One region of the Streptomyces sp. A18 genome, then DNA from elsewhere that is predicted to be linked to it. Evidence: riboswitches for the same ligand, from Rfam matches in the RefSeq annotation. Region 1 holds a riboswitch; each other region holds the start of a gene.
What was found. A riboswitch is a leader RNA that binds a small molecule or an ion and turns the genes downstream of it on or off. The one in region 1 is predicted to bind cyclic di-AMP.

Region 1 (6,504 bases):
CCCTTCCCATGCTCCTGATCGTCGCCGGGGTGGTCTACGACCTCTCGACCCCGCCCGCGTTCACCGCCGCGCCCCTCTTCACCGCCGCCCCGCTCATCGCGGCCCCCTTCTACTCCTTGCTCAACACCTCCCTCATCGGCGCCTGCTCCTGCGCGGCCGTGCTCGCCCTGCACTTCAAGACCACCGTCGCCACCGACGTCGAAGCCGTCACCGAGCTGCTCACGGTGGCGACCGTCGCCGTGCTCGCCGTCGTCATCAACCGCGTCCAGCGCCGCAGCGACAAACAGCTCGCCTCCGCCCGCTCCATCTCCGAGGCCGCCCAGCGCGCCGTACTGCCGCAGCCGGATCCCCGGATCGGCGGGCTCGATGTCGCGGCGCGGTACGAGGCCGCGGACGCCGACGCCTTCATCGGGGGTGACCTGTACGCCGTGCAGGACACCCCGCACGGCGTGCGCGTCATCGTCGGCGACGTACGAGGCAAGGGCATGGGCGCGGTGGCGGCCGTGGCCGTCGTCATCGGGGCGTTCCGGGAGGCCGCCGAGCAGGAGGCCACGCTGGAGGCGGTGGCCCAGCGTCTTGAGCGTGCCCTCGCGCGTGAGGGCACCCGGCGTGACGGGCTCGACGCCTTCGAAGGGTTCACCACCGCCGTCCTCGCGGAGATCCCGCACGGCGACGGTCGCGTACGCCTCGTCAACCGCGGGCACCCGGGCCCGCTGCTCCTGCGCGGCGACGGACGGTTGTGCGCCCTGTCCGCCAAAGAGCCCGCGCTGCCGCTCGGGATGGGGGACCTGGGCGTGTGGCCGGACCGTGCGGACGAGACGGAGTTCCCGCCGGGGTCGATGCTGCTGCTCTACACCGACGGGCTCTCCGAGGCGCGTGACGGCCGCGGCGAGTTCTACGACCCGGCGGCCCGGCTCGGCGGCCGCAGCTTCCCCGGCCCCAACGGCCCGGACGCGCTCCTTGCCACGCTCACCGAAGAGGTGCGGCGCCACACCGGGGGCGGGACGACCGACGACATGGCGCTGCTCGCCGTGCGGCGGCCGCTCGCGACGGGCGACGCGGGGAACGGTGGGGGCGTCGATGTCACCGGCCGTGACTGAAGGACACCACTCCGCATAACAACTGACGTACTGTCAAGGAAGTGTGAAGCTCCGGTGTGTGAAGAAGTGGCGTCAACTCGCCCCGTTCCAGACCGGCGTGTCCCGTTAAGTACGGGCCAGAGGCGTTAACGATCAGCCGGAACGGCTTGGAATACGGCCCCGCTGTCTATTAACGTTCGATAACGCAGCGCGGTCGTCCCAGCCGTCACTCGAGTCGGCTCCGCGCGCACGCGCCTAATCCCGAAAGGGAGCCGGGGAACCACTAATTGGGGTGAATCGGGCATCCGTGCATTCGTGCCGGTTGTTCGTAGGAGACCTTCCTGCTCCGAACCCGTCAGCTAACCCGGTAGGCGAGAAGGAAGGAAAGGAGTGCGCCCCAGTGGCGTCCAATCGCCCTGCCCCCCAAGGCGCGTACGTACCGAAGGACAACGATTTCGGTGGGTACGAAGATGAGTCTTCCTGGGAGGAATGGAATCCCACCGAGGAGTCCATCCGTCCCGTCCGCGGCAGGCACCGCGTCCACAAGCGGGGCGGCGGCGGGCTCGCCCGCAGCTCCACCGTTCTCGGCGTAGGCGTCATCGCCGCCGTCGGCGCGGGCGGCATCGCCACCGCGCAGGGCGGCAAGCCCCCGGTGGCCATCGAGATGCCGGACCTGTCGGCCGTCACGGACTCGCTGCCGGAGGCCAAGTCGCTTCCGGGCGTGGGGTCCTTGATATCCGACGACTCCTCCGACGCCGGCTCCGCCGACAACGGAGTGACGGTCGCCGCCGCGCCGCTGAGCGCCGCCGGGGTCAGCACCACCGACGCCGAGCAGGGCACCACGGACGCGGGCGAGGCACTGCGGGCCCGCATCATGGAGCAGGCAGAGAACCAGCAGGACCAGGCGGACGACGCGGTCCAGAAGGCGGCCGAAGAAGCCGCCGTCAAGCAGGCCGCCGAACAGGCCGCCGCCAAGCAGACCGCGGCCGAGAAGAAGATCGCCGCCGAGAAGGCAGCCGCGAAGAAGAAGGCCGAGGCCAAGGCCAAGGCCAAGGCCGAGGCGGAGCGCCTGGCCAAGCTCGCGAAGAGCTACACCCTCCCCGTCGCCTCGTACACGCTCACCGGCACCTTCGGTCAGCCCGGCTCCATGTGGTCCTCCGGCTACCACACCGGCCTGGACTTCGCGGCGCCGACGGGCACGCCCATCAAGGCCGTCCACTCCGGCACCATCAAGGAGGCCGGCTGGGCGGGGGCGTACGGCTACCGCACGATCCTGGAGCTCGACGACGGCACCGAGGTGTGGTTCTGCCACCAGTCCTCGATGAACGTCAGCGCGGGCCAGAAGGTCACCACGGGCGAGACCATCGGCCGCGTCGGCGCGACCGGCAACGTCACCGGCGCCCACCTCCACATGGAGGTCCACCCGGGCGGCGATTCCACCGGGGTCGACCCGGCGGCGTGGCTGCGTGGCAAGGGCCAGTCGCTCTGAGGATCTGAGGGTCTTCAGACAGCCCCAGTAACCCCGGCGGTCCTGGCGACAACCCCCCGACGTCAGGGCTGCCGGTTCGGCGTGCCTGGTCGGCGTGTCTGGTCGGCGTGCTGTTCACGGACTGGAATCGCCGTCCCGTTGTACGGAATTCCGCGGTCCGCAAGGGCGTTGAGCCCCGTATGACTTCTCTCCGTACCCTTGGCTCGTCCGACCTCGAGGTCTTCCCGCTCGCACTCGGCGGCAACGTCTTCGGCTGGACGGCCGACGAGGCGCAGTCCTTCACCGTGCTCGACGCCTACACCGCCGCCGGCGGCAACTTCATCGACACCGCCGACGTCTACTCGGCCTGGGTGCCCGGCAACAAGGGCGGCGAGTCCGAGACGGTCATCGGCAACTGGCTCGCCGCGCGCGGCAACCGCTCCGACGTCGTGCTCGCCACCAAGGTCGGCTCCCACCCCGACCACAAGGGCCTGTCCGCGAACACCATCAAGTCCGGTGCCGAGGAGTCGCTGCGCCGTCTGCGCACCGACTACATCGACCTCTACTACACGCACTTCGACGACCCGGCCGTCCCGGTCGAGGAGATCATCGGCGCGCTCGACGAGCTGGTCACGTCCGGCAAGGTCCGCGCCATCGCCGCGTCGAACCTGACCGCCGAGCGGCTCCAGGAGTCCCTGGACTTCTCCGACCGCGAGGGCCTCGCGCGCTACTCGGTCCTCCAGCCGCACTACAACCTCGTCTCGCGCGACACGTACGAGGGCACGCTGGAGCAGGTCGCCTCGCGCTCGGGCCTGGCCGCCGTCCCGTACTACGCGCTCGCCTCCGGCTTCCTCACCGGAAAGTACCGCCCCGGCGCGCGGGTCGACAGCGCACGGGCGCAGGGCGCGGGCAAGCACCTGGAGACCGACCGCGGCCTGCGGGTGCTCGCCGCACTCGACGAGGTCGCCAAGGCGCGCGGCGCCGAGGCGGCGACCGTGGCCCTCGCGTGGCTCGCGGCGCAGCCGACGGTGGCGGCGCCGATCGCGTCGGCCCGTACGGTCGAGCAGCTGCCGGCGCTGCTCGCGGTGGGGGAGTTCGAGCTGACGGAGGCCGAGGTGTCGGCGCTGACCAAGGCTTCCGCCTAGCCGCGGTAGGGGTTGTACGCGGGGTAGGGCATCGCCGGTCGGGCGTACGGATATCCGTACGGCTGAGGCTGAGGCTGCTGGTATGGGTGGGGCTGCGGGTATCCGTACGGCAGGGGCACAGCCGCGACCACGGGAGCCGTCGCGCGTGCCGCGTACGCGAGTGCGGGCCGTGCCGCTTCGCGGCGCTCCCACAGCAAGTGCAGCAACTCCCGCTCCCGCAGGACGAAGTCGGCGCCCGCGCGGCCCTTGCGCCCGCGGTGCCGCAGGAGCGCGAGGGACGTCGCGTACGTCTCGTACTCCGCGACCGCGCGCGCCGCGGCCTTGCCCTGGGTGTACGAGGCGTAGTCGCGGGCCAGCGTACGGGCGCGCATCGTGCCGAGCGCGTACGGCTCGGGTGCGGTGAGCCAGCCCGCGAGCGCGTACGCGGGCAGTTCGGTCTGCACGATGCGCAGGCCGCGCTGTCTGAGCCAGATCACCAGCCAGGTGAGCAGGCCGAAGGAGGGCAGCATGAAGACCGCGTACACGGTGAAGAAGCCGTAGTCCCCGAAGCTCGCCGAGCCGTTCCACAGGGCGTGCAGGCCCATCGCCAGGAGGAGCCCGCCGATCGGGAGCAGCGCGCGGCGCCAGTGCTGCCGGTCGGTGCTGAGCGCGGCGATGCCGAAGCCGATGCCGGTGAGCACGGTGAAGAGGGGGTGCGCGAAGGGCGACATCACGACGCGTACGAAGAAGGTCGCGGCCGTCAGGGACGTGAACCCGGCGCCGCCGTTGAGCTGGTCGGTGCCGAAGGCGCTGCCGAGATAGAGGATGTTCTCGGTGAACGCGAACCCGGTGGCGGTCACTCCGGCGATCACCACGCCGTCGACGATGCCGGTGAACTCGCGTCTGCGGAAGAGGAAGACGAGCAGTACGGCCGCGGCTTTCGCGCTCTCCTCGACGATCGGCGCTATGACGGTGGCGCCGAGGGTGTCGGCGCTGGTGGGGTCGGCCGTGGCGGTGGCTATCCAGCGGGTCGCGAAGCTGTTGGCGACGATCGCTATGAGGGCGGCGGCGCAGGCTCCCCAGGCGAAGGCGAAGAGGAGGTTCCGCCAGGGGCCGGGCTGGACCCGCTGCAGCCAGCGGAAGGCGGCCACCAGGAGCGGCACGGGTAGTGTCGCGAGGCCGAGCCCGACCAGGAAGCCTTCGGTGCCGGTCTGCTCCCGGACCAGGGCCAGGATCACCAGGCCGGACAGGGCGAGCAGCGTGACCAGGGCAGCCGCGCGTATCGCCCGCCGCTGCCACCAGCGCGCGTGCCGCAGGCCGGCGGGCCCGGGATGCCCGGCAGGGGGCATCGGGTGCGGGTGCGGAGAACGGGTGGCCACTCGTTGACCCTAACGAGGGACGGGGGCGGGCCGCGACGGTGCCTCGGGCCGGTGGCTGGATGTGCCTCAGACTTCCTGGCCGGATGTGCGGCGGAAGAGCAGGTCGTGGACCATGTGTCCCTTGTCCAGGCCCTGGCCCTCGAAGCGGGTGAGGGGACGGAAGGACGGGCGGGGTGCGTACCCGCCGTCGGCCTGCGTGTTCTCGAAGGCGGGGTGCGCGGTGAGCACCTCGAGCATCTGCTCGGCGTACGGCTCCCAGTCGGTCGCGCAGTGCAGCACGGCGCCGGGCTTGAGGCGGGGCGCGGCGAGGTCCAGGAAGTCGGGCTGGATGATGCGGCGCTTGTGGTGGCGGGCCTTGGGCCAGGGGTCGGGGAAGTAGACGCGGAGGCCGTCGAGGGAGGCGGGCGGGAGCATTTCGCGGAGCAGGATGACGGCGTCGCCGTTCGCGACGCGGATGTTGGTGAGTTCGTTCCGCTCGGCGAGGCCGAGGAGATTTCCCTGGCCCGGGGTGTGCACGTCCACGGCCAGGATGCCGGTGTCCGGGTCGTCCGCTGCCATCTGGGCGGTGGCCTCGCCCATGCCGAAGCCGATCTCCAGTACGACGGGGTGGTCGGCGCCGAACAGCTCGGCGAGGTCGAGGGTGCGCTGCCCGTCGATGTCCAGGCCCCACTTGGGCCACAGCCGCTGGAGCGCGTCCGCTTGGCCTGCGGTGACGCGGCTCCTGCGGGGCTGGAAGCTGCGGATCCTCCGCTCGAAGTGTGACCCTGCGGGGTCGGGCGAGGGCCCGTCCGGGAAGCGGGGCTGGCCCTTCGGGCGGGGGGCTTGGGGGCGCTCGGGGGCGGCGTTCGACTCAGGCACAGTGGGGGCGATTTTAATCCCCAACCCCGCCCCTTCCCGAAAACCCGCTCTTGCGCGGGGGCCTCGGGCGCCGTCATCATCGGCTCCGCCGAGTTCGTCCTCAGACGCCGGACGGGCTGGAAATCCAGCCCGTCCGGCGTTTAAGGACATCTTTGGGGGGCCAGGGGCGGAGCCCCTTGGTTTCAGGAAGGGGTGGGACTGGGGGTCGCCCCGCAGGGACCGCCCTACAGAACCGCCAGCACCCGCCGGGCCACAGCCCTCCCGATGGGGAGAGAAGCCGTCGCCGCAGGCGAAGGCGCGTTCAGGACGTGCACCGCACGCTCGCCCTCCCGGATGAGGAAGTCATCCACCAGCGACCCGTCCCGCAGCACGGCCTGCGCCCGCACCCCCGCAGCCGCAGGCAGAAGATCATCCTCGGTCACCGCGGGCAGCAGCCTCCGCACCGCCGCCGTGAACGCCCCCTTGGAAAGGGAGCGCCGAAGCTCCCCCGCCCCATATCGCCAGTGCCGCCCGGCCATCCGCCAGGCCCCCGGCCACGCCACCGTCCCCGCGACCTCCAGAGGCCGCACCACACCCCACCCGTACCCCTCGCGGGC
Region 2 (6,504 bases), on a different contig from region 1:
GGCAGCCGCCGCGTGCAGCTCGCCGGCCAGCGTCTCCGGGGACGCCGTGATCCCGTCCTCCCCCACCCAGGGAATCGCCGTCACGATCACCGCGTCACAGGAGTCGTCCGACAACGCCTCGGCAAGCGCCGCCCTGAAGTCCGCGGGAGTGGCCCCCGTGGTGAGATCCCGCGGCGGCATCGGCCGCAGTCCATCGGCCACACACGCGTCGTACGTAAGAAGCCCGAGCGACTCGGAGTTGCCGAGGATGGCGACCCGCGGCCCCGAGGGCAACGGCTGCCCCGCGAGCAGCAGCCCCGCATCCACCATCTCGGTGACCGTGTCGACCCGGATGACCCCCGCCTGGCGCAGCAGCGCCGACACCGTGGCGTGCGGAAGCCGTGTGGCCTGCACCGCGTGCCCCGTGGGCGCGATCCCGCTGTGTTTCGCCCCCTGCACCACGACCAGTGGCTTCGCCGTCGCCGCGCGTCGCGCGAGCCGCGTGAACTTGCGCGGGTTGCCGATGGACTCGAGGTACATCAGGGCGACATCGGTGTCCGGGTCCTCGTACCAGTACTGGAGCACGTCATTGCCGGACACATCGGCACGGTTGCCCGCGCTCACGAAGGTCGAAAGGCCCGCACCGCGCCGGTGCAGCCCGGAGAGCAGCGCGATGCCGATCGCGCCGGACTGGGTGAAGAGGCCGATCCTGCCGCGCTCGGGAGGATGCGGGGCGAGGGACGCGTTGAGCCGCACGTCCGGCGCCGTATTGATGACCCCGAAGGCGTTCGGGCCGAGGATGCGCGTGCCGTACGACCGTGCCTGGCGCACCAGTTCGCGCTGCCGCTCACGGCCCTCGGGGCCACTCTCCGCGTACCCGGCGGAGATCACCACAAGGCCGAGCACCCCGAGCTCGCCGCACTCGGCCACGGCCCGTGGCACACGCTCGGCGGGCACGGTCACGACGGCCAGCTCGACGGGCGCGTCGATGTCCCGCACCGAGCGGTAGGCGGGCACCCCGTCGACCTCGGCGCCGTCCTCGAACGCGCTGTTCACCGCGTAGAGCCGTCCCGTGAAGCCCGCCTCGCGCAGATTGCGCAGGACACTGCGGCCCACGCCGCCCGGCGTACGCCCGACGCCGATCACGGCGACCGACTTCGGAGTGAGAAGCCGCTGCACGGACCGTGCCTCGGCGCGCTGCTCACGAGCACGCTGCACGGCGAGCGAGCGGTCGGTCGGCTCCAGATCGAATTCGAGACGTACGACGCCGTCCTCGAAGCTGCGCTTCTGCTGGTAGCCCGCATCCGTGAACACCTTGATCATCTTGGTGTTGGCGGGCAGGACCTCGGCGGCGAAGCGGCGGATGCCGCGCTCCCTGGCGACGGCGGCGATGTGTTCGAGGAGGGTCGACGCCACGCCCCTGCCCTGGTGGGCGTCCTGTACGAGGAAGGCGACCTCGGCCTCGTCGGCGGGCGCGCTCGCCGACATCCCGCGCTCGTCGATGCGGTCGAACCGCACGGTGGCGATGAACTCGCCGCCCACGGTGGCCGCGAGGCCCACCCGGTCCACCTGGTCGTGGTGGGTGAAGCGGTGCACGTCCTTGGCGGACAGGCGGGGGTAGGGCGCGAAGAAGCGGTAGTACTTCGACTCGTCCGAGACCTGCTCGTAGAAGCTGACCAGGCGGTCGGCGTCCTCAGCCGTGATGGGCCTGATCCGGGCGGTGCCTCCGTCACGCAGGACGACGTCGGCTTCCCAGTGGGAGGGGTATGCGTGCCGGTCCGACGGGGTCTGCATGGGGCCAGGGTACGGGTCGCGGGGGCGCCTTGGCCGGGGCAGGCTAGGAGTCGTCGACGGGCCGGGACGTAAGACCCCCCTGGCGCGAGGACGTACGGTCGAAGGGCACGGACCAACCGTCGACCAGGGTGCGGACCGACGTCCGGCGGAGCACCCATGACGGCATGAGACACTGGTCTAGACAAGTGTGAGACACCTGGAAGGGCAGCAACACATGGCTGAGCGCCGCGTCAACGTCGGCTGGGCCGAGGGCCTTCACGCCCGACCCGCCTCCATCTTCGTCCGCGCGGCCACCGCCGCCGGCGTCCCCGTGACGATCGCCAAGGCTGACGGCAACCCCGTGAACGCCGCCTCCATGCTCGCGGTGCTCGGCCTGGGCGCGCAGGGCGGCGAGGAGATCGTGCTCGCCTCCGACGCCGAGGGCGCGGACGCCGCTCTCGACCGTCTGGCGAAGCTGGTCGCGGACGGCCTCGAGGAGCTCCCCGAGACCGTCTGAGACCGCCTGAGACCGGGCTGAGACCGTCTGGTCGAAGACTGGAACTCATGCGCCGAAGGGCCCGCCCGAAATTGGGGCGGGCCCTTCGGCGTTCCTGTGTCCGTTCACTGAATATCGACATCGGGCTCGACATAGGGCTCGACTTGGAATCGACATCGGACGCGACACAGGACACTGAATTCGGGCAGCGGAAATAACCCCCCGCCCAATAGCCACCGAATAGCACTTCTTTGTATACGGCGCCTCTGTTAATGCCGGAGGCCCACCGTGTTTACGGGATGTTGCGAATCCCTCACACGATCACGGCCCCGCCCCCGCTCGCCCCGCCCGCCCTGCGGAGGGAAGCGCAGCCGGTGCGCGGCCGTCGCCCGCTCCGTGTGGGCCGCGGTGAGCGACCTCGCCCGCTCCGCGTCCCCGCGAGCGACCGCGTCGACGATCGCGGCGTGCTCCGCCCAGGACTCCGCGGGAGCGGCCGAGGCCTCGACGACGTACATCCAGGCGATCTTGTGCCGGAGCTGGGTGAGCAGCGCCGTGAGCCCCTGACTGCCGGACGACTGGGCGAGCGTCTCGTGGAACCAGCCGCCCAGCGAGCGCAGATCCTCGCTCTGACCGCGCCTGGAGCGCTCCTGGCCGAGCCTGACGAGGCCGCGCAGGACCTTCAGGTGCGCCTCCGTGCGGCGCTGCGCGGCGCGGGCCGCGCCCAGCGGCTCCAGGAGCATGCGGACCTCCAGGAGGTCGGCCGCCTCCTGCTCGGTCGGCTCGGCGACACACGCGCCCGCGTGCCGGCGCGTGACGACGAAGCCCTCGGCCTCCAGGGTGCGCAGGGCCTCGCGCACGGGGACGCGGGAGACTCCATAACGGCGCGCGAGCAGTTCCTCGGTGAGCCGGCCACCCCGCTCGTAGACACCGGAGACGATGTCGTCCCGGATGGCCGTGCATACCGAGTGCGCGGGAATGCGCATGACCTGACCTCCGCCTTAATCCCCGCGAAACGCGGTCGATCGACGCCTGTTCAGTGACTCTATTGCAGAACGACTGAATTTCCGACGGTCGGCCGAAATCCATGGATACTTTTGGCCAAAGGCGGTGCGGGAACGGCGAAAGCCCCGGCTCTCGACGAGCCGGGGCTTTCGGTGAATCGGGTGCGCGTCGCGCGAAACGCCTGGGATCAGACGTTGACGCCGTGCGAGCGGAGGTACGAGACGGGGTCGATGTCCGTGCCGTAATCCTCGCCGGTGCGGGCCTCGAAGTGGAGGTGCGGGCCGCTGGAGTTGCCGGTGGAGCCGGAGAGGCCTATCTGCTGGCCCGGAGTGACCGCCTGGCCGACGGTGACGCTGAGAGACGACATGTGGCCGTACTGGGTGTACGTACCGTCGTTCATCTTGATGACCACGTTGTTGCCGTAGGCGCCGCCCCAGCCGGCCTCGACGACCGTGCCGGAGCCGACCGCGTGGACCGTGGTGCCGGACGCCGCGTGGAAGTCGACGCCGGTGTGGCTGCCGGAGGACCACATGGCGCCGCCGGTCTGGTAGCCCGTGGAGATGGACGAGCCGGAGATCGGGGAGACGTAGCTGTTGAGGCGCTTGCGCTCGGCCTCGCGAGCGGCACGCTCCTTGGCCTCGCGCTCCTTCTTGGCCTTGGCCTTCGCCTCGGCCTCGGCCTTGCGCTTGGCTTCTTCGGCCTTCTTCTTGGCGGCCTCTTCGGCCTTCTTGGCGGCCGCGGCGGCGTCGGCGGCCTGCTGCTGGGCCGTGGCCTGCGCGTCGATGCTCTCGGCGAGCGAGTCACCCACGGAGACGGCCTGGGTCAGGCCGGTGTGCTGCGGAGCCGGTGCTTCGTCGGCGGCGAGCGCCGGAGCGGCCAGGCCTCCGATGACACCGGTGGTGGTGAGGGCTGCGACGCCCGCCACGTTCGCGGTCGTACGCGTGAGGCGGCTCGGGCGACGGTGCTTCCCGGTGGCACGGGTGAACGCCATGAAGCGGCTGATCCTTTCCTTCCTTCTCGCCTACCGGGTTAGCTGACGGGTTCGGAGCAGGAAGGTCTCCTACGAGTCCCTCACCTCTCGGCAAGGTTCCCGATTCACCCCAAGGGGACATGTGGGTCCCCGGCTCCCCTGGCTCGCGCCGTACGGGGACTCGGCGATGACTGTCCGGTGCCGCGGGTGCGGCGTACTGCATGACGAACAGCCGGACCAGACGCTAAGCGGGGCATCTTTCAAACGACAAACGGATCAGAGCTTTTGTAGCGCACGCCACAGGTCAGACACGTAACCTCCATAGCAATTCGGACATATGAGGACCCCGGTGACTTTTTCCAGCCACCGGGGTCCCGATATGTCCTGACTGTCACTCAGCTCGCGACGGCCGCTCGACTCTCAGCGGTCACTCGGCCCGCAGCGGTCTCAGCTCCAGCCCTCTCAGCTCCAGCCGTCTCCAGTCGCCTCAGCTCCTACTCAGCCCGTGACGACACTCACTTCACCGATGCCGAGCGCCCTGACGGGCTCCTCGATCTGCGCGGCGTCACCGACGAGCACCGTCACGAGCCGGTCCCCGGGGAAGGCGCTCACCACGGCTGCGGTGGCCTCCACGGTGCCGGTCGCGGCCAACTGGCGGTACAGCTGCGCCTGGAAGTCGTCCGGCAGGTGCTGCTCGACCTGATCGGCGAGCGTGGCCGCTACGGACGCCGCCATCTCGTACTTGAGCGGGGCGACGCCCACCAGGTTCTGGACGGCGACATCACGCTCGGCGTCCGTGAGGCCCTCGGCGGCGAGGGTGCGCAGGACCTTCCACAGGTCGTCGAGCGCCGGGCCCGTGGACTCCGTGTCCACGGAGCCGCTGATGGCGAGCATCGCGGCGCCCGTGCCATCCGGAGCGGAGCGCAGGACCTGGGCGAACGCCCGCACACCATAGGTGTAGCCCTTTTCCTCACGCAGGACGCGGTCCAGACGCGAGGTGAGGGTGCCGCCCAGGCAGTACGTGCCGAGCACCTGAGCGGGCCACACGCGGTCGTGACGGTCCGGTCCCACGCGGCCGATGAGCAGCTGCGTCTGGACGGCGCCGGGGCGGTCCACGATGACGACACGCCCGGTGTCGTCGGCGGTCATCGGGGGCACGGGGCGCGGCTCGGCCGTGCCACCCGTCCAGGCGCCGATGGTGTCGGCGAGGACGGCGTCCAGGTCGACGCCGGTCAGGTCGCCCACGACGACGGCCGTCGCCGTGGCCGGACGCACGTGCTTCTCGTAGAAGGTGCGCACCGCGGCCGAGTCGATGGCCGTGACCGTCTCCTCGGTGCCCTGGCGGGGGCGCGACATGCGCGAGGTGGCCGGGAACAGCTGCCGGGAGAGCTCCTTGGCAGCGCGGCGTGCCGGGTTGGCGGCCTCGTGCGGGATCTCGTCCAGGCGGTTGCGTACGAGGCGCTCGATCTCACTGTCCGCGAAGGCGGGGGCGCGCAGGGCGTCGGAGAGCAGGCCCAGCGCCTTGGGGAGGCGGGAGACCGGGACTTCGAGGGAGACGCGGACGCCGGGGTGGTCGGCGTGCGCGTCCATCGTGGCGCCACAGCGGTCGAGTTCGGCGGCGAAGTCCTCCGCGGAGTGCTTGTCCGTGCCTTCGTTGAAGGCCCTCGCCATGATCGTGGCGACGCCGTCCAGGCCCGCGGGCTCGGCGTCGAGCGGCGCCTCCAGGTGGACCTCCACGGCGACGACCTGCTGGCCGGGGCGGTGGCAGCGCAGCACCGTGAGGCCGTTGTCCAGGGTGGCGCGCTCGGGCGCGGGGAAAGCCCACGGCCGTGCCGTGCCTGCCTGGGGCTGCGGGTGGAACTGCATCGTTGCGGCCTCGCTCACTTCGCCGCCTCCTCTTCGTCCTCGTCGGTGGCTTCGGCGCCTTCGGGGGCCGCTGTTCCCTCGGTGGGCTCGTACACGAGCACCGCGCGGTTGTCGGGGCGCAGGCGGGCCGCGGCGGCCGCCTTGACCTCTTCCGCGGTGACGTCCAGGACGCGGCCGACGGCGGTGAGGGCGAGCTGCGGGTCGCCGAACAGGACGGCGTACCGGCACAGTTCGTCGGCGCGGCCCGACACCGTGGCGAGCCGGTCGAGCCACTCGCGCTCCAGCTGCGCCTGTGCGCGCTCCATCTCCTCGGCGGTGGGACCCTCTTCCGCGAAGCGGGCGAGCTCCTCGTCGACGGCGGCCTCGATGACGGGGACCTCGACGTCGCCGGACGTCTTCACGTCGAGCCAGCCGAGCG
Region 3 (6,504 bases), on a different contig from region 1:
CTCGGTGTGCTCGGCGACGGCGGACGAGGCGCCCCGCAGGCGGCCGGGCTCGCCGGCTCCGCCCACACCGTGGCCACGGTCACCCTGTCGAAGTCCTTCGGCAGCCAGGGCGGCGCGGTCCTCGGCCCCGCCAAGGTCATCGACCACCTGGTCAACACGGCCCGAACGTTCATCTTTGACACCGGTCTCGCCCCCGCCGCCGCCGGCGCGGCACTGGCGGCCCTGCGGCTCCTTCGCAGGGAGCCCGAGCGCGCCGCACGGGCCCGCGCGGTCGCTGCCGAGCTGCAGATACGTCTCACGGCGGAAGGCCTCTCCGCCGTACGTCCCGACGCCGCCGTCGTCTCCGTGCGCGCGCCGTCACCGGAAGCCGCCGTGCGGTGGGCCGCCGACTGCCGGGGCGCGGGCCTCGCCGTCGGCTGCTTCCGTCCGCCGTCGGTGCCCGACGGCATCTCACGGCTGCGGCTGACCGCCCGTGCGGATCTCACCGACGCACAGATCGCCGATGCCGTACGAGTGATCAGCCGCAGCGCACCCCGACAGTCATCGGAGGCCGTGGACGAAGGCCCCCCATGTGACGGGTGAGAAGAGCAGGGCGGGCCCTGCGGTGTTCTTCGAATCGCGCACGGCGAGCAGCCCTTGCTTCGGCCCTGAAGCGAGCGGGGCTGTCTCCACACAGTTGTTCATGCCGTTGCTGCGGCTGCTGCGGTGCCACTGGGCGCCGTGCAGAGATGTGCTGGAAGGTACGTGTCGAGGCAGTGCAGGCATGGTGCCCCCTTACGCGCCGTCACCTATCCCGGCGATGTGATCCGTTGATTCCTCGGGCGAAAGTGCCTTTCCTTGAAGGGAGTTGAAGGCCTCCGTGTATGCCTGAAGGTCTTCTCTCCGTTCGAGGTAGAGGCTACTCGTCAAGTGGTCTAGAACAACCACATCCAGATCAGCAATGTTCGGAAATGAGAAAATAACGAAAGATCCGATGAGGCCGACATGCTCTCCGGCGGCGAATGGCAGCACCTGAAGTCGCACATGGGGCAGCTGCGAGGCCTCAAGTAACCGTTTCAACTGACCCGTGAGCACCTGACTGCCGCCCACCGGCCGGTGCAGCACCGCCTCGTCCAGGATCACGCTCAGTCGCAGCGGCGGCGCCGCGCGCAGCACGTCCTGACGCGCCAGACGCACCTCGACCAGTGTGTCCACCTGGTCGTCCGGCAGTCCGTCGAGCGCGGCCCGCGTCACCGCACGCGCGTAGTCCGGGGTCTGCAGCAGGCCGGGCACGACGTTGGTCTCCAGGGTGCGCATCCGACAGGCCTGTGATTCCAGGCTGATGAAGTCGCGGTAGGCCGGCGGCAGCAGCTCGCGATAAGCGTGCCACCAGTGGCGGCGTGCGCCGTCGTCGTCCGAGCCCGCCAACGCGACCAGTAACTGACGGAGTTGAGGGTCCTGCACCTCGTACGCCTCGAGCAGCAGGCGTACGTCGGCCGCCTTGACGCTGCTACGCCCCGTCTCGATCCGGCTCACCTTCGACTGGTGCCAGCCGACCCGGTCCGCCGCCTGGCCACTGGTGAGCCCGGCGAGCGTGCGCAGTGCACGCAGTTCGGCGCCGAGTTTCCTGCGGCGCACCGCGGGACCATACCGCATGTCCGTCTCCTTCCCGACGGAGCCTCCCTTTTCGGCCTCCCCCGGCCTTCTCACCGGCGACAGTAGAGGAAGCGGCAGCCTGCCGCCCAAATACGGTCTCTCGTAGCAGAGTTCACCGCTTCGAGCGACAGATATATGCACATCTTGGTGGATGACCCCCTGTGAGCACCCCAGGAGTGGCAGGCTGGCGCGAAGCACCAGTCCGGGACTGTCCTCGTGCCTTCCGCTACGAGTCGGAGCCGAGCCCCGGTGGGAAAGGGACAGCGTCGACATGGCAGACCTTCAGGAAGCATCCGTCACCCTGCCGAGCGATCCTGCCTCGGTCTCTGCGGCCCGGAAGTTCGTCTCGAACGTCCTTACCGAATGGGGCCTTTCGGGCGAGACCGAAGAGGCCGACACGGTCCGGCTCATCGTCTCCGAACTCGCGACGAACGCCGTCCAGCACACCCGGGGCCAGTCACCCACCTTCACGGTGGACGTCGAGCTCGACCGGGACGAGCAGCTGCGCATCGGCGTCACCGACAGCCACCCCCGCTACCCCAAGCGGCTGCCCGCCGCAGTCCAGCAGGACAACGGACGGGGCCTGGTGATCATCCGCTGGTTGACCATGGAGTGCGGCGGCAGGCTGTCGGTCACTCCTACTCCCCAGGGCGGCAAGACGGTCTGGATCGCGCTGCCGTGGACCGCGCCGGTCCGCGGCCTGAGAGAGGCTCCGTCGGCCTGGCCCTCACCCCGCTGAGAGCGCCGGGCCTGCCGAGCGTCCGAACGCGCCACGGAGCAGGGCCCGGAAGGTGTCCGCAGCGGGATGCTGCTTGTCCGTGCGGTGGACGACCGAGATCGTGCGGCGCAGATCCCCCGGCTCCAGTGGCCTGACCCCCACCGGGGTGGCCGCCGTCCGCGCCACCATCTCCGGTACGACGGCGACGCCGAGCCCGGCGCTGACCAGCGCGCACACCAGCGCGTAGCTCGGGGTCTCGACCAGGACGGAGGGCGCGGCCCCGGCCCGCACGAGCGCGGACTCCACGCCCTGCCGTGGCGGATGCGTCGGCGCCATGCTGATCAGCGGCTGACCGGCGAGCTCGGTCAGGGGCAGCCGCGACGAGGAGCTGCCGAGCGCGTGTCCGGGCGAGGTCACCAGGACCAGCTCCTCGACCAGGACGGGCTCCGCGGTCACGGACGCGGGCAGCGGCACCGGATCCTCCGGCTCGTACGTGTGCGTGAGGGCCAGGTCGACCTCGCCCGCCGCCACGGCCGCGACGCCGAGCGGCGGTTCATAGCCCCGTACCGTCAGATCGATGTCCGGATGGGCGCGGCGGAACGCGGTCAGCGCGGGCGGCACCAGATGGATCCCGGCGGTCGTGAAGGTCCCCACGCGCAGCCTGCCGCCGGACAGGCCCGCCAGCTGGGCCAGTTCGTGGCGGGCCTGCTCCATCTCGTCCAGGACCCGGCGCGCCCGCGCGAGGAGCAGCTCGCCCGCGCCCGTCAGCCGCGCCCCGCGATGGTGGCGGACCAGGAGCGCGGTGCCCGCCTCCCGTTCGAGCTTGGCCAGCTGCTGGGAGAGGGCGGGCACGGTGTAGCCGAGGCGCTCGGCCGCGCGGGTGATGGACCCGGCCTCGGAGACCGCCACCAGCGCGGCGAGCCGTGTCGGGTCGTACATGGTCTCTCCCGGTGCAGGAGCCGACGGGCGGGTCGTCCGACGGCATGGGGCTAAACGTCTGCTTAAGGCTGACCCAGGATATTCCACATACCTGCTGTAGGCAGAAGAACGGCAGGGTGGGGGCCATGGACGCAGAACTGGTCGCCTTCACCGGAGTCGCAGCGGGCATGGTCGCCATGCCGGGCGCCGACTTCGCCGTCGTGGTGCGCAACGCCCTCGCCTCCCGCCGCGCGGGGGTCGCCTGCGCGATCGGAGTCGCGGGCGGGCTCCTGGTGCACACGGCGCTCGCGGTGGCCGGGGTCGCGGCGGTCCTCGCGGCCGTTCCCACGCTGTTCCGGGCGCTGCAGATCCTGGGCGGCGGCTACGTGCTGTACCTCGGGTACCGCGCGTTGCGGTCGGCGGCGCGGCCGGTGGAGAGCTTCGGCGCGCCGGACGACGGGGAGCGGCCGGCCGCCGGGGGCAGCCTGCGCCAGGGCTTCCTCACCAACGCCCTCAACCCCAAGGCGCCCATCACCTTCCTCAGCGTGCTGCCACAGTTCGTGCCCGCGGGCACCCCGGCGATGCCCAGGACCCTGCTGCTCGCGTGCATCATCGTGGCGCTTGCCCTGGTGTGGTTCCCGGTCGTCGCGGTCCTGGTCGACCGGCTCGGACGCCGGCTGCGCGAGCCGCGTACGGCCCGTGCGATCGAGGGCGGCACAGGTGTCGCGCTCAGCGTCCTGGGCCTGGTGCTCCTCACCGAGGCCGTCCTGACCTGACGTCGTCCGACGCGTCGGTGTCCTGATCCCGGTCCTTGCCCGCGCCGCGCACCAGGACGGGAAGCAGGCCCCACAGGCCGGCGCACACCAGCGCCGTGCCCGCACTCGCGATGATCCCGGCGGTGCGGCTCACCGCCACGTCGACGACGAGCAGCACGGAACCGGCGAGCGCGAACACCAGGACCACCATGCCGATGCCGGCCAGCCGGGAGGACACCCGCACGATCCGCGGCTTGGAGTGCTGCCCGAACAGCGACCTGTGCACAGCGGCCGGCGCGGTGAACAGCGCGGCGGAGAGCACGGCCAGGAGCAGCGTGGTCACGTACGTGGCGCGCTGCACCGTATCGAGCGAGGGAAAGCGCTCGGTGAAGGCGAGCGTCAACAGGAACGCGAAGAGGATCTGCACCCCGGCCTGCGTGACGCGCAGCTCTTGGAGGATCTCGGAGAAATTGCGGTCGGCTCGTTCGAACGTGGTCTCGTTGCGGGCGTCGGAGTACTTGCCCGTGGAGTGGGAACCGTTGTTTTCGGACATGGCGCCCGAGTATCCGCGTCGACGTGCTCCACGCATGGCGGGCGCGCCGACCGCAGGGCCGGTCGAGCGGCGGCAGCAGCCGTACGGCCACCGCCACCGCCCTCCGACAGGTCTGTCCTCCGCGGTCAGTGATGGGCGGTCAGTGACGGCGGTCGGTGACGGGCGGTCAGCGCACCCGGCCGTACGAGACGTTCTTCGTCCAGATCTTCTCGAGGCGCACCACGGTGTTCGACTTGGGGGCGTGCCAGATGCGGCCCTTCCCGGCGTAGATGCCCACGTGGTAGATGTTCCGCCCGGAGCCGAAGAAGACCAGATCGCCGCGGGTGCGGTTCGACGCCGAGATGTGGCGGGTCTTGTTGTACTGCTGCGCGGCGGTGCGCGGGAGCTTCTTGCCCGCGCGCTTGAACGAGTAGAGCGTCAGACCCGAGCAGTCGAACCGGTTCGGCCCCGCCGCTCCGTAGCGGTACGGGGAGCCCTTCTTGGAAGCGGCGATCTTGAGCGCCTTCGTTCCGTGTGTCGCGGCCTCTGCTTCCGTCGTGAGCCCTGGGGCCACGAGCGTGCCGCCCACGAGGGCGAGCGTGAGGGCCGATGCGGAACCGGCCCTGGTGAGCAGCGACGGAACATGATTCAGCGCGGTCATGCGCAACCCTTCGTCAGCCGCCTGTGAAGGATGACCTGTCGGATTCGGGCTGACAAAGTTGCCCGGCCGCGGTGTGCGGCTTCACCCCAAGGGTCGGCGTCCGGACCTTCCGGACCGACCCGTCATGCCTGGGTCCTCCACTCCTGCCGATGCACCGATGTCGACCGGTCATCCGGGCGGCGGCAGGACTCGGCGTCCGCCCGGACCGCCCCGCCGCTGTGGCGGGGGCTTGTCGTCGGAAGGGATCTTGACCCGCCGAGGGCCCGAATTCCGAGCCGAAACGGCGTTTTATGAGGTTCCTCACGGCTGAACCGTTCGGGTGGACACGGTCGGATTCGGGGTCGGATCGAGGGACCCGACGATCGTTCGACCAGCACCGGAACGAGTAATTCCGGCCATCGCGTACACATCTGACGCAACTGAAGGCAGTCCAAAGAAGGAGGAATGTCTACGCCGAACGAGGTAGCCCGTTTGGTTCGTTTGAGATCCGCCCCGGACGGTGCGGAGTTGGGGAGCCGTGGTGATGGGCACTCAGGAAGCCGATGAGGGCGGCATGGTGACCCGTTCCGCGCGCCGCTCGCCGTCCAGCACACGCAGCGCACGGGCCAACGTCGGGGCGTGCACGGCGCTCTCGCCCCGCTGGTGCATGACCGCCAGCGCGTCCCGCAGGGCGGTCGCCTTGCCGACCAGGGCCTGGGCGGCACGCAGTCCGCCGTAGGTGTCCGAGGCGCGGGCCGGGTTGATCCGGCCCAGCAGATCGATCACTTCGAGGTACCGGTCGATCAACTCGCCCTCGGCGCGGGTGAGTGCGGGCAGCGGCGGAAGTTCGGGCGGCAGCATCGGCGGATCACCTCGCGTCCGGGGTGCGCGGGGACGACTTGCGGCTCGCGATGATCCCGTCCACCAGGCCGTATTCGACCGCCTCGGCGGCGGTGAGCATCTTGTCCCGCTCGATGTCGGCCGCGACGCGCTCGGGGCTCTGGCCCGTGTGTTGGGCGAGCAGCTTCTCCAGCTGCGCGCGCGTGCGCAGGAGTTCGTCGGCCTGGATCGCCAAGTCGGTCGCCTGGCCCTGGATCGGCTCGGCGACCGACGGCTGGTGGATCAGCACCCGGGCGCCGGGCAGCGCGAACCGCTTGCCGGGGGTGCCCGCCGCCAGCAGGACGGCGGCGGCCGACGCGGCCTGCCCCAGACAGGTCGTCTCGATGTCGCAGGAGACGAACTGGATCGTGTCGTAGATCGCGGTCATGGCGCTGAACGAGCCGCCGGGGGAGTTGATGTAGAGCGA

Region 2: linked by a shared signal. The riboswitch ahead of AC5P1C_RS02195 (M23 family metallopeptidase) and the one ahead of AC5P1C_RS41895 (M23 family metallopeptidase) in region 1 are both predicted to bind cyclic di-AMP.
Region 3: linked by a shared signal. The riboswitch ahead of AC5P1C_RS33395 (C40 family peptidase) and the one ahead of AC5P1C_RS41895 (M23 family metallopeptidase) in region 1 are both predicted to bind cyclic di-AMP.

Annotation. Positions count from the first base shown of each region.
Region 1 is NZ_JBWLKL010000071.1:334-6,837, forward strand. Features, by position in the region: gene AC5P1C_RS41890 (PP2C family protein-serine/threonine phosphatase) at 1-1,100, shown strand, start outside; cyclic di-AMP (ydaO/yuaA leader) riboswitch at 1,322-1,468, shown strand; gene AC5P1C_RS41895 (M23 family metallopeptidase) at 1,480-2,568, shown strand; gene AC5P1C_RS41900 (aldo/keto reductase) at 2,748-3,692, shown strand; gene AC5P1C_RS41905 (PrsW family intramembrane metalloprotease) at 3,689-5,020, opposite strand; gene trmB (tRNA (guanosine(46)-N7)-methyltransferase TrmB) at 5,117-5,908, opposite strand; gene lhgO (L-2-hydroxyglutarate oxidase) at 6,133-6,504, opposite strand, start outside.
Region 2 is NZ_JBWLKL010000001.1:480,427-486,930, forward strand. Features, by position in the region: gene AC5P1C_RS02180 (bifunctional acetate--CoA ligase family protein/GNAT family N-acetyltransferase) at 1-1,773, opposite strand, end outside; gene AC5P1C_RS02185 (HPr family phosphocarrier protein) at 1,988-2,269, shown strand; gene AC5P1C_RS02190 (GntR family transcriptional regulator) at 2,518-3,231, opposite strand; gene AC5P1C_RS02195 (M23 family metallopeptidase) at 3,438-4,241, opposite strand; cyclic di-AMP (ydaO/yuaA leader) riboswitch at 4,254-4,417, opposite strand; gene AC5P1C_RS02200 (M16 family metallopeptidase) at 4,719-6,104, opposite strand; gene AC5P1C_RS02205 (M16 family metallopeptidase) at 6,101-6,504, opposite strand, start outside.
Region 3 is NZ_JBWLKL010000032.1:21,963-28,466, forward strand. Features, by position in the region: gene AC5P1C_RS33360 (8-amino-7-oxononanoate synthase) at 1-582, shown strand, start outside; gene AC5P1C_RS33365 (DUF397 domain-containing protein) at 541-765, opposite strand; gene AC5P1C_RS33370 (helix-turn-helix domain-containing protein) at 775-1,635, opposite strand; gene AC5P1C_RS33375 (ATP-binding protein) at 1,907-2,374, shown strand; gene AC5P1C_RS33380 (LysR family transcriptional regulator) at 2,363-3,292, opposite strand; gene AC5P1C_RS33385 (LysE family translocator) at 3,418-4,047, shown strand; gene AC5P1C_RS33390 (DUF6328 family protein) at 4,025-4,579, opposite strand; gene AC5P1C_RS33395 (C40 family peptidase) at 4,746-5,219, opposite strand; cyclic di-AMP (ydaO/yuaA leader) riboswitch at 5,223-5,386, opposite strand; gene AC5P1C_RS33400 (hypothetical protein) at 5,751-6,059, opposite strand; gene AC5P1C_RS33405 (ATP-dependent Clp protease proteolytic subunit) at 6,067-6,504, opposite strand, start outside.